Regions from separate parts of the Mesorhizobium sp. C432A genome, predicted to be linked through region 3. Evidence: predicted binding sites of a transcription regulator. Region 3 holds the regulator's gene; each other region holds the start of a gene.
What was found. Region 3 encodes LexA, which represses DNA repair genes until DNA is damaged. Its sites were predicted from a motif close to TGTTCNNNNTGTGTTCNG; they were not measured.
Positions count from the first base shown of each region.

Region 1: a site for LexA is predicted at 819-836, ahead of NLY33_RS04920 (DNA recombination protein RmuC). Genes of this name have one in related genera too.
Region 2: a site for LexA is predicted at 1,879-1,896, ahead of parE (DNA topoisomerase IV subunit B). Genes of this name have one in related genera too.

Region 1 covers NZ_CP100470.1:1,052,250-1,056,494, forward strand. The annotation lists gene NLY33_RS04910 (hypothetical protein) at 1-137, opposite strand, end outside; gene def (peptide deformylase) at 235-765, opposite strand; gene NLY33_RS04920 (DNA recombination protein RmuC) at 869-2,122, shown strand; gene NLY33_RS04925 (class I SAM-dependent methyltransferase) at 2,224-3,030, opposite strand; gene NLY33_RS04930 (GFA family protein) at 3,112-3,516, opposite strand; gene NLY33_RS04935 (cation diffusion facilitator family transporter) at 3,594-4,245, opposite strand, start outside.
Region 2 covers NZ_CP100470.1:4,599,941-4,604,185, forward strand. The annotation lists gene NLY33_RS22460 (type II and III secretion system protein family protein) at 1-725, opposite strand, end outside; gene cpaB (Flp pilus assembly protein CpaB) at 804-1,709, opposite strand; gene parE (DNA topoisomerase IV subunit B) at 1,966-4,020, shown strand; gene NLY33_RS22475 (FUSC family protein) at 4,123-4,245, shown strand, end outside.
Region 3 covers NZ_CP100470.1:4,027,124-4,031,368, forward strand. The annotation lists gene NLY33_RS19515 (ComEC/Rec2 family competence protein) at 1-1,133, shown strand, start outside; gene lexA (transcriptional repressor LexA) at 1,127-1,909, opposite strand; gene NLY33_RS19525 (GntR family transcriptional regulator) at 2,115-2,879, opposite strand; gene kynU (kynureninase) at 3,048-4,245, shown strand, end outside.

The DNA of each region.
Region 1 (4,245 bases), 3.0 Mb from region 3:
CCTTCTTTTTCCGCAACCATGCCTTTTCGCAATAAATCGATCGCCTTGATCGAGAGGCTTTGGCCGCCCTTGCGTGCCGCATGCTCGATTTCACGCTTCAATGGCTCGGGAATATCTCTGATCAACATATCGCCCATCGGAGTCTCCAGTCTGATATCAATGATATCACGCAAGGAAGCGTCTCTCAATAGGGGCGGGTCGAGAGGGATGTTGTGCGATGCGCCGAAAGCAGGGCTATCCCACCAGCTTGCCCGGCGCCTTGTCCTTGGCGAGCTTCTTGAACTTCTTGACCACCATGTCGCGCTTCAGCTTCGAGATGTGGTCGATGAACAGCACACCGTTGAGATGGTCGATCTCGTGCTGCAGGCAGGTCGCCATCAGGCCTTCGGCCTCGATCTCCTGCAGCTTGCCGTCGCGGTCGAGATATTTCACGCGCACCGAGGCGGGACGCTCGACCTCGGCGTAATAGTCCGGGATCGACAGGCAGCCTTCCTCGTAGACGGAGCGAGCGTCGGCGCTTTCGAGGATTTCGGGATTGATGAAGACATGCGGCGCCGGCGGCTCGTCTTCCTTGGCGAGGTCGATGACCAGCATGCGCAGCGGCTCGCCGATCTGGATTGCGGCCAAGCCGATGCCCGGCGCATCATACATCGTCGCCAGCATGTCGTCGGCCAGTTTGCGCAAAGGCGCGTCGACGCGTTCGACCGGTTTGGAAACCTGGCGCAGGATAGGATCGGGAAGGATGATGAGCGGCTTGATCGACATGGCGCCTCACCTAAAACGTCGCAGGAGAAGCGTCAACCGGTGCGAATCGGTCTCGTTCACGTTTTGATCTGTGCCAGGTCTGCGAATCGGCTATGCTGGCGGGATGAACGACCTGAGCACCATCCTTTCCGAACCCGTTGCCCGGCTTGGCGCTACGACGATCACGCTCGGCCATGCACTGGCCATCGGCGCGCTGGTGTTTCTCGGCCTGTTCCTGGCGCTTGTCGTGGCGCTGTGGCGATCGGCCAAGGCGCGCACCATCGCCGCGGCGGAAGCTGCCGACCACGCCCGCGACGCCGAGGCGCGGATGGCCGGCATTTTGCAAAGCCAGGCCGAGATGCAGGGCCGCATGGGCGCCATCGCCGACGTGTTCGGCGCAAGGCAGGCCGAACTCAACCAGTCGATCGGCCAGCGCCTCGACGCCATGACCGGCAGGCTCGGTCAAACCATGACCGAACAGACCAAATCGACGCATGAGAGCCTCGCCAAACTGCAGGAACGGCTGGCGGTCATCGACACCGCGCAAGGCAACATTCAGTCGCTGGCCGGCCAGGTCGTGCAATTGCAGGCGATCCTGTCCAACAAGCAGACGCGCGGCGCCTTCGGCCAGTCGCGCATGGAGGCGATCGTCGCCGACGGCCTTCCGATGGGCGCCTACGAGTTCCAGGCAACGCTGTCAAACGGCAGCCGTCCCGACTGCCTGGTCAGGATGCCGAACGGTGCGCCGCAGCTTGCCATCGACGCCAAGTTTCCGCTGGAAGCCTGGAACGCCATCCGCGCCGCCGATGGCGCCGAACAACAGAAGATCGCGGCCCAGGCTTTCCGCCGCGACATCGAAATTCACGTCCGCGATATCTCGGAAAAATACCTGATCCAGGGCGAGACGCAGGACACCGCCTTCATGTTCGTGCCGTCGGAATCGGTGTTCGCCGAAATCCACGAGAATTTTGACGCCGTGGTCCAGAAGGCGCACCGGGCGCGTGTCATCATCGTCTCGCCGTCGCTTTTGATGCTGTCGATCCAGGTCATCCAGGCCATCCTCAAGGACGCCCGCATGCGCGAACAGGCGCATCTGATCCAGGGCGAGGTGATCCGGCTGATGGAAGACGTCGCGCGCGTCGACGAACGCGTGCGCCGGTTGCAGACGCATTTTGGCCAGTCGGCCAAGGATATCGACGAGATACTGGTGTCGACGTCGAAGGTGACCAAGCGCGGCCAAAAGATCGAAGCGCTGGAGTTTGGCGAAAGCGAAGCCGAAGTGCGCGGTGGCGGACCCGCCAAGGCCGAAGCCGGGGTGCGGGTGGCGGATTCCAAGACGGGGCAGCTCAGGCTGCGTGTCGTCGAAGGCGACGATTAAAGCGCATCGCGCTGAACGGATTCATACGACGCGCTTTAAAAGTCTTTGTTTTGATGCATGTCGTTGTCCCAGAACCGCGGCACACTTCTGGGCGCCATGCATTAGACCGTAGCCACGATCACGTGCGCCTGGATCTTGGCCGCAACCTCGCCGCTGCCGTGTCTGGCTGCAATCACGGACGCGGCGTGATCGGTTGCGGCTTCCAGTTTTCCTCTAGCCTCGATTTCGTTGCGAAGCGGAGTTCCCTGGCAATAGGCAACCGCCGGAAGGCGCGGCGAGGAGGCACGGCTTTGTTCGGCCCTCGTGTCGATCACCACACGGGAGAAACCTGCGGCTTCCAACTCGCCGCGGATCAATGCAATGTCATTGTAGCCGTGCGGCGTGCGGGCGAGAAAGCGGGGCGGATCGTTCGGAAAAATCTCCGCAAGAGCATTCGTCACATCATTGGCGAATACATTCTCTTCGATGCGATCCCACACGTTGAACAGGAAATGGCCGCCGGTCTTCAGGACCCGCTTTGCTTCGCGATAGCCGGCGGCTCGGTCGGGAAAGAACATCGCGCCGAACTGACAGCAAACGAGATCGAAAGCCGCATCTTCGAACGGCAGCGCCAGAGCATCCGCCTGACGCCATTGTATACGACTGTCGGGAGCTTGTCGCGAGGCCGCGTAGTCGAGCATAGGCTGGTTGAGGTCGGTCACGACATAGCTTGCGCCGGGAGACAGTTTTGGAGCCAATGCGCGGGTGACAACGCCGGTGCCGGCGGCGACTTCCAGGACGGCGCCGGGCGACAAGGACGCTGCCCGTCGTGCCAAATCCGCGGCGAACGGCTCGAAGATCAGCGGCACCATGTAGCGGTCGTAGTTTTCCGGAATCGAGCCGGCAAACACTTTGTCCGTTTCCGACATTGCTATCCCCCGCCATCCGTTTGATGGCTAGCCTAGCACATTATTGGCTGGTTTGGGCCGCGTTTAACCGGGAGGCAGGTGCTACTGCGCCTCTACGATGCTTACGCCCTCGAATTCCGGAAGCCAGTGCAGGGCCGATCGGTGCCATTTCTGTTGGGTCGGAACGAGATCCTCGCGTTGCCGCGCGGTCCCCGCCCTGATCCCATAGACCTTCGGCCCGTCGCCAACCGACGTTGCGTAAAGATGCGAACCGCAGTCGCCGCAGAACGCCTGGGCACGCTTGGCGCCGCTCGATCCCGTCTTGATATAAACCTTCGGTGTTCCCTTGGTGATCCTATAATGATCCTCAGGCGCGGGAACAGTGACACGAAAGGCGGTGCCGGTCAGTTGCTGGCAGTCGGTGCAATGACAGATAGAGGTCTTTTCCGGGTCGACCTCTGCTTCATAAGCTATGGCGCCGCAATGACACCCACCATCGATTTTCATGGTTGATTCTCCGAATTCCGTCGAGTGATCTTAGCGGGACCAGGCGATGGGGCCAACGGTGGACTGCTGGTCCAGAACTAGTCCGACGCCGCCTCGACCTGCTTGCGCCGGTGCTCCCAGGTTCCGGTCGTCTGCGGCTTGACGAACAGCCTGGTGATCTCCGGCATTTCTTTTTTCAAGAGCGCCTCGATGCGCTCGACACAGGCTTCGATCTCAGGCGCCGTCAGATGGTCCTCGAATTCGATGCTCAGCCCAGCGACGATCTGTCGAGGGCCGAGATGGACGGTGAGAACGCCGTTGGCCCGCTGCACTGCCGGATCCTGCTGGGCGATGGTCAGCACCTTGGCCTGCACTTCCGGCGAGGCCGGCTCACCGATGAGCAATCCCTTGCTTTCGCGCGCCAGAAAGATGGCGGTGGCGCCGAGGATCATCGCGATGCCGATCGAGGCGACGCCGTCGAGTTCGGGCATGTCGAGGAGTTCGGCCGCCAATATGCCGGCGAAGGCGACGAACAGACCGAGCAGGGCGGCGCTGTCCTCGAACAGGATCGTGTAGACGCTCGGATCCTTGCTCGATTGCACGGCCTGCAGCCAGCCTTGCTTGCCCTTCTGCTGGCGGAACTCCTTCAGCGCCACGTACCAGGAGCTGCCCTCGAACAGCATTGAGAGGCCCAGCACGATGTAGTTGATTTTGGGATTGGCGACCGGCTCAGGCGCCATGATGTGGACG
Region 2 (4,245 bases), 570 kb from region 3:
TCCAGCGCCTTGATGGCGACGTCGATCGACAGGCCGTTGGACAGCAGCCGGCCGATGATCTCGCCATTGCCGGCTCCCGGCACCGTGCCAGGATCGAGGGTGACGTCGCGCCCGCCAATGCCGTAAGCGAAATTGGCGCTGTATTTGGCGCCGAGATCCTGTCCGGCCTGGCGATTGATCTCGACGAAGCGGACGTTGAGCTGAACCTGCTGCGAGGACGAGATGTTGACCGAATTGATCACTTCCTCATTGCCGGAGAAGCGGCTGGCGATCTTGCTTGCCTTCTCGGCGGCGACCGCGTCATCGGCCTCGCCCGACAGCACGACGCGGCCATTGGCCGAGCCGACCTTGATCTTGGCGTCCGGCACGCTGGCGCGAATGGTGCTGGCCAGCTGGTCGGTGTCCAGCGTCACCTCGATGTCTACGGTGCCGACCAGCTGCTTGTTCTCGTCGAACAGCGCGATGCCGGTGGTGCCGAGATTGTTGCCCAGCACATAGAAGGATTTGTCGGTCAGCGGATTGACGTTGGCGATCTCCGGATCGCCGATGACGATCTGGTAGAAGGCGGCATTGGTCATGACCGTCTTCGGCTTGCCCTTGGCCACCTTGATCGACGCATTCGTTGTCGACGAGACATGGACTATATCGTTGTCGGCCTTGGCTGGCGCGCTGAGGCCGAGCATTGCGGCCGCGGCCAGGCAAGCCCCCACCGCAAGCGCCCGCATTGGGCGCAGCCCTTTCGTAGTTCGAAATGCATGAAGTCCCGACATCTGTCCCGTCCCTCGCCCGGTCCCCACCGGCAGTTATTGCTGGTCCCGCGCAGGAACCTGGTATTCTTCGACCTGCGTGCCGCGCGTCACGATGATCGTCTTGAATTTCGGCTTCTCAGGCTCCTTGGTCGCGGCAGTGAACAGCGCGCCGGCAGCGGCCTGGACGCCGGAGGCGACCGATCCGCCGAAGGACGAGATGGTGGTGACGCCGTCCTTGGCGGCCCCTCCGTCTGCGGCCGAGCGGAGCGACAGCGACAAGGTGCCGACGGTGCGGGCAAGCGCCACTTTCTGCGCGCCTTCGGTCGTCACCTCGATGGTGACGGAATTGGCGATCTGCGGTGTGGTCTGGCGCTCGTCGGCGCCCTGCCCCACGGTCAGCACCTTGGCGTCGGAGACGACGATCTCGGAGGTAACGGTCGATCCGGCAGCGCCCTGCGCGTTCTTGGCCACTTCCTGGATTTCGCCCGCATCGCGTGTCAGCACCACGTCGACCCGGTCGCCCGGCATGACGAAGCCGCCGACACCGGCGATCTCGTCGGTGCGGATTGTCACCGCCCGCATGCCGGGCGTCATCATGTTTGATAGCGTCGCGCGGCCGTTCGGCCCCGACAATTTGCTGATCAGCACCGGCTCGTTGACCTCGATCGGCGACAATACCACGCGGCTGCCTTCGGCGAGCAATGCATTGACTGTGGTGAACGCGCCCTGCGGCACCGAATCCTCGGACCATGGGATTTCGCTGAGCTGCGCCCGGTCAAGCTCCATGCCGTAACGCAGCGGCGCGTTGGCCACCACTATGGTCTTGAAGACGACCTTGGGGACGGCGGGCGCCGGGATCGACGCCGTTTTCTCTTCGGCATCGGCCTTGGCCTGGCTTTTCACCCAGAAATCCGCGGCAAAGATTGAAATCGCGCCGAAGACGGCAGCGATGCCAATCATCGTTATGGCCTTGCCCCTCACAACCAACCCCTGACATTCGTGGTCTTTTGTTTTGTTGGAGCGACGCTAGGCCGCTTTGTTAAAGATTCAGGAATCGCGGCCGCTCCGCACGGACCTATTTCCGCCGGCTTGGTTATCGAAAGGTTTTAGGATAAGAAGGGTTTAATCCCCGAACGTAACAGGAACTTCCGTCGCTTGGCGCCGAAAAGCGTGGCAGTATCGACGGGTGATTCGCGGCACGGATTCTATGGTAGGCATGGACGACAACAACGATCTTTTCGGCAATCTGGAAAAGCAGCCCCAACCGGCTCGGACACCTTCGCGCCCGGCCGACCCGCTGGTGCAGGCCACGAAGCGTCCTGCCGCGACCAAGGACGGCAGCGAGGGCTATAGCGCCGCCGACATCGAGGTGCTGGAGGGGCTGGAGCCGGTGCGGCGCCGTCCCGGCATGTATATTGGCGGCACCGACGACAAGGCGATGCACCATCTGTTTGCCGAGGTCATCGATAATTCGATGGACGAGGCGGTCGCCGGCCATGCCACCTTCATCGATGTCGAGCTGTCGGCCGACGGATTTCTGACCGTCACCGACAATGGCCGCGGCATTCCGGTCGATCCGCATCCGAAATTCAAGAAACCGGCGCTCGAAGTCATCATGACGACGCTGCATTCGGGCGGCAAGTTCGATAGCAAGGTCTATGAGACCTCCGGCGGTCTGCACGGTGTCGGCGTCTCGGTCGTCAATGCGCTGTCGGACCATCTCGAAGTCGAGGTCGCGCGCGGTCGCCAGCTTTACCGCCAAAGGTTCTCGCGCGGCGTTCCGGTGAGCGGGCTGGAGCAGCTCGGCGAAGTGCACAACCGGCGCGGCACCAAAATCCGCTTCCATCCCGACGAGCAGATTTTCGGCAAGGGCGCCGCCTTCGAGCCGGCGCGGCTCTATCGCATGACCCGCTCGAAAGCCTATCTGTTCGGCGGCGTCGAGATCCGCTGGAGCTGCGACCCATCGCTGATCAAGGAAAAGGACCAGACGCCGGCCAAGGCGGAGTTCCATTTCCCCGGCGGCTTGAAGGACTATCTCAAGGCATCGCTCGGCGATGATTTCCAGGTGACCCGCGAAATCTTCGCCGGCAAGAGCGAGAAGCAGGGCGGCCACGGTTCGCTGGAATGGGCGGTGACCTGGTTCGGCGGTGACGGCTTCGTCAACTCCTACTGCAACACCATCCCGACCGGCGAAGGCGGCACGCATGAGGCCGGCTTTCGCAATGTGCTGACGCGCGGGCTTCGGGCCTATGCCGACCTGGTCGGCAACAAGCGCGCCTCGATCGTCACCTCCGAAGACGTGATGATCTCGGCGGCAGGCATGCTGTCGGTGTTTATTCGCGAGCCGGAATTCGTCGGCCAGACCAAGGACAGGCTGGCAACGATCGAAGCCATTCGCATTGTCGAGACCGCCATCCGCGATCCCTTCGACCACTGGCTGGCCGACAATCCGCAGGAAGCCTCCAAGCTGCTGGAATGGGTGATTGCGCGCGCCGACGAGCGGGTGCGCCGGCGCCAGGAAAAGGAGGTGTCGCGCAAGAGCGCGGTGCGCAAGCTGCGCCTTCCCGGCAAGCTCGCCGACTGCACGCAGAACGCCGCCGCGGGCGCCGAACTGTTCATCGTCGAAGGCGACTCGGCCGGCGGCTCGGCCAAGCAGGCGCGCGACCGCGCCAGCCAGGCGGTGCTGCCGCTGCGCGGAAAAATCCTCAACGTCGCCAGCGCCGGCAACGACAAGCTCGCCGCCAACCAGCAGATTTCGGACCTGATTCAGGCGCTCGGCTGCGGCACGCGCTCGAAATACCGCGACGAGGATTTGCGCTACGACCGCGTGATCATCATGACCGACGCCGACGTCGACGGCGCTCACATAGCCTCGCTGCTGATCACCTTCTTCTACCAGGAAATGCCGAACCTGGTGAATGGCGGCCATCTCTATCTGGCGGTGCCGCCGCTCTATTCGATCCGGCAAGGCGGCAAGGTTGCCTATGCCAGGGACGATGCGCACAAGGACGAGCTGTTGCGCACCGAATTCACCGGCCGCGCCAAGGTCGAGATCGGCCGCTTCAAGGGCCTGGGCGAGATGATGGCCGCGCAGCTCAAGGAAACCACCATGGACCCGAGGAAGCGCACGCTGCTCAGGGTCGATGTCATCGACGCCGTGGCGGCGACCAAGGATGCTGTCGACGCGCTGATGGGCACCAAGCCGGAAGCCCGCTTCCGCTTCATCCAGGAACGCGCCGAATTCGCCGCGACGGAAGTGCTGGATATCTGAGCGCCGGCCAACTCTTCGTTTTGACGCAGTTCCGGGCGGAAAACCGTTTCACACTTTTCCTGGAACTGCTCTAGCCTGCGCTTCCGATACGGAGACCAGCTTGTGATCCGGGCGCGGCTGAAGAGCTACTTCGAAACTAGTTTGGCGGGCCTGACGCAGCCGACGCGCTCGGATTGGATTTTCGCCCTGCGCACGGTTTCGGCCGGTCTGATCGCGCTTCTCGCT
Region 3 (4,245 bases):
TCGGTCCCAGCTTCCAGATGTCGTTTGCCGCCACTGCCGCCCTTGTCGGCGCCTATGCCGGCTGGGCCGATTACCGCGCCGACAAGGTGAGAACGCCACCGGCAAAGCGCTCCTTCGTCGGCTTCCTGTCGCGAAAATTCGCGCTGGCCATGGGCGGCCTCGCCATGACCTCGATCATCGCCGGCAGTGCAACCTTGCTGTTCGCCATCTGGCATTTTCAGCGTGTGTCGCCGCTCAGCCTGATCGCCAATCTGGCCGTGATGCCGATTGTATCGTTGATCGTCATGCCGTTTGCCGTGCTCAGCGCGCTGGCGATGCCGTTCGGCGCCGACGGACCGTTCCTCTATGTGATGGGCAAAGGCCTGACGGCGATGATCGCCATATCGGCCTGGATTTCCGAGCGCTCGCCGGTCGATGCCGTCGGGTTGATTTCCATCCGCTCGGTGCTGCTGGTGACGGTCGCCCTCGTCATCGCCACCATGGCCACCACCTGGCTCAGGCTGGCGGCCGTGCCTTTCGCGCTGGCCGGCCTGTTGACGGTGCCGCAGGTGCTTACGCCCGACGTGCTCATATCCGAGGATGCGCATCTGGTGGCCATGCCGATCGGTGGCGGCGAACTCGCCCTCAACCGCGAACGCTCCAACGAATTCACCACGGACAATTGGAAACGGGCGCTGCGGGCCGAAACCATTATCCCACCTGAGATTTTCGAGTCAACAGATACGCGGTTCGATCTCGATCCGCTCGATCTGCCGCCCGGCTCGCCCTTCTATTGCACCGGCGATCTCTGTATCGCCCGGCACCCTTCCGGAGCCATTGTAGCGCTTGCGAAAGACCGCAAGACGGCGCGGCCGGCCTGTGCCTTCGCGAGCCTGATCGTCATCGATGACGCCACCGCCTACAATCCGTGCCGCGACCCGCTGGTGCTGGTCGTGACGAAGAAACAGCTGGCCCGCGACGGCAGCGCCGCCGTCTTCTTCGATCCGCAATCGGCAGCTGCAGCGCCAACCATCCGCTTCGCCGTCGACAAGCCGTATCGCCACTGGCACGAGCAACGCCGCTTCTCCCGCGAAGCGCGCGGCCTGCCGCCTTACAACCAGCGTGAAAAGTACAAACCCAAGCCGGCTCAGTAGCGCCGGATCAATCCGACAAGCTTGCCCTGCACCTTCACCCTGTCCGGTCCAAAAATGCGGGTCTCGTAGGCCGGGTTGGCGGCTTCCAGGGCGATCGAGGCGCCCTTGCGGCGGAAGCGTTTCAGGGTCGCTTCCTCATCGTCGACCAACGCCACCACGATCTCGCCGGGGCTGGCTGTGTCGGCATTGCGGATGATGACCGTGTCGCCATCGAAAATGCCGGCCTCGATCATCGAATCGCCCTTGACCTCGAGCGCGTAGTGTTCGCCGCCCATGATCATATCGGGCGGCACCGAGATCGAATGGGTCTGATGCTGGATGGCGTCGATCGGCACGCCGGCGGCGATGCGTCCCATAACCGGGATTGAAATCGCGGAAACGGCATCGTCATTGCCGGCCGACATCGAACGCGACGGCGAGCCCGGCTTGATCTGGCGGCCGAGACCGCCTTGGCCCAACGCGCCTTGTCCTTGGCCGCCTTGCCCTTGGCCGGTTTGACCAAGACTGCCCTGAATGACGCTCGGCGAAAACTTCCTCGCCGCATTGAGGCCTGGTGCGATCGAGTCGGGCAGCCGCAGCACTTCCAGCGCGCGCGCCCGGTTCGGCAGCCGGCGAATGAAACCGCGCTCCTCAAGCGCCGTGATCAGGCGGTGGATGCCGGACTTGGAGGCGAGGTCGAGCGCTTCCTTCATCTCGTCGAAGGACGGCGGGATTCCGCTCTCCTTCAGGCGTTCATGGATGAACATCAGAAGCTCATGTTGTTTGCGCGTCAGCATCGCGGCCCCCAAGGGTTCTGAAACCAGAATCAGAAAAAACAAACCCAGAACAAACACTATCTGTTCCAGTTGTGTTCCGCAACCTTTTAAAGTTTAATGAATGTGTTGACGTTTTGTTCAGCGTAACGTTCGGCGCTGCGAGCGCCGCCTGCGCCCAGTTGCCAGCAACGGGGTGAAACGAAGACAAAGTGCCCTGCGTCGTCGGCTACGATCGCCGCTTCCTTTTCGGACGGGGCTGCGCAGCATCCGCGCGGGGTTCTCTCTGGGCATAGACCCGCAGCGTGTAGCCGATGTGAGCGGTCATCAGAGTTTTCGCACGTTCGACGTCGCGATCGAGGGCCGCTTCCATCAGGGCGGTATGGTGTTCGATCGCCACGGCGTCGCGCAGGGCCGCCACGGCCTTCCGGTGTCCGTCCGTGCGGCCGGCGGCGGCGCGCAGCGTCGGGGCCAGACCCAGAAAGCGGTGATGGCGATGCAATTGGTCGGAAATCGTTGCATTGAAGCGCAGCAGCCAGCTGGATGTCGCGGCACTGAGCAGCGCCGCATGGAAGGCATCGTGTTTTTCGTACCACGCGTCGACCGCATCATCCGATGGATCGTCGAGAACAGACCCGCACCGTGAGAGACGATAGTGGGCGGCAACGACCGCGTCTTCCCACTCACGGTCGCCCTTCTCGATCGATTCCACCAGCAGGGGCAGTTCGACCACCAGCCGCGCACGTGCCAAATCCTCGAGCTCCGCCCGAGAGACGGGAGCGACCGCAAACCCGCGGTTGCTGATGGCGGTCACAAGCCGTTCCGCCTCCAGCCGCGACAGCGCCTCGCGCAACGGCGTCCAGCCGATGCCGTAGGTGTTGCGCAGCGTGCTCAGCTTCAACGGCGCGGCAGGCGCCAGCCGGGTCGCAAGAATATCGCGCCTGAGCAGGCGATAGGCCACTTCCGTCTTCGAGGTCTGCTCGTCATCCAGCATCGTGATCCATCAGACATAAACGCTCGGGCGGATCATTATATATCAAAGCCTTTCAATGGGTGAATTATATATAATGTTTGACAGTTCAAGGGCGACCACTCAAGATCGCCGGCATGTTTGGGCGGCAGGCTCCGCCGCGCGCGTTTGTCCATGGAGGGGCGCCGGATCATGAGCACGACACCCGATCTCGCTACAATCGAAGCAATGGATGCCGCCGATCCGCTGCGCTCCATGCGTGAACGCTTTGTCTTGCCGCAAGGCGTGATTTATCTCGACGGCAATTCCCTGGGCGCCGCGTCAGCGGTCGTCTTCAGCGAACTGCAGCAGGCCGCCACGCAGGAATGGGCGCACGACCTCATTCGCGCCTGGAACACCGCCGGCTGGTTCAACATGCCGGTGGAACTCGGAGATCAGCTCGGGCGACTGATCGGCGCGGCTGATGGGCAGACGGTGGTCTGCGACACAACCTCGATCAACATCTACAAGCTGCTGCACGCAGCGCTCGGCATGCGGCCGGATCGGTCGGTCATCGTTGCCGAGGGCGACAGTTTCCCGACCGACCTCTACATGGCCGAAGGCGTCGCCTCGACCCGGCCGGGAACGCGGCTGCGGCTGGAGGGCGTCGACGCGGCCGCAATCGAGGAGCTGATCGACGACAGCGTTGCCGTCATCCTGGTCAACCACGTCAACTACAAATCCGGCCAGTTGCGCGACATGGCGGCGCTGACGCGCAAGGCACATGACGCCGGCGCGCTGATCATCTGGGATCTCTGCCACACGGCCGGCGCCTTGCCGGTCGAACTTGACCGTGCCAATGCCGATTTCGCCGTCGGCTGCACCTACAAATACCTCAATGGCGGCCCGGGCTCGCCGGCCTTCATCTACGCGGCCGAGCGCCACCATGACGATGCCCACCAGCCGCTCAGCGGCTGGTGGGGCCATGCGCGGCCCTTTGCCTTCGAGCAGGGCTTTGCCGTCGGCAGCGGCATTCGCCGCTTCCTGTGCGGAACGCAGCCGGTGCTGTCGATGCGGGCGCTCAAGGGCGCGCTCGATATCTGGAACGACGTCGATATGGCGGCGGTGCGCAGAAAAAGCATCGCGCTGACCGACCTGTTTATCCAGCTCGTCGAAGCCAGATGCGGCGCCTACCGGCTTGAACTGGAAAGTCCTCGCGACGGCAGCCAGCGCGGCAGCCAGGTGTCGTTCCTCCACCCGCATGGCTATCAGGTGATGCGGGCGCTGATCGAGCGCGGCGTGATCGGCGATTTCCGGGCGCCGTCGACCATCCGTTTCGGCTTCACGCCGCTCTATGTCGGATATGGCGATGTCTGGCAGGCGGTCGAAGTCCTGGAGGATATTCTGCGCA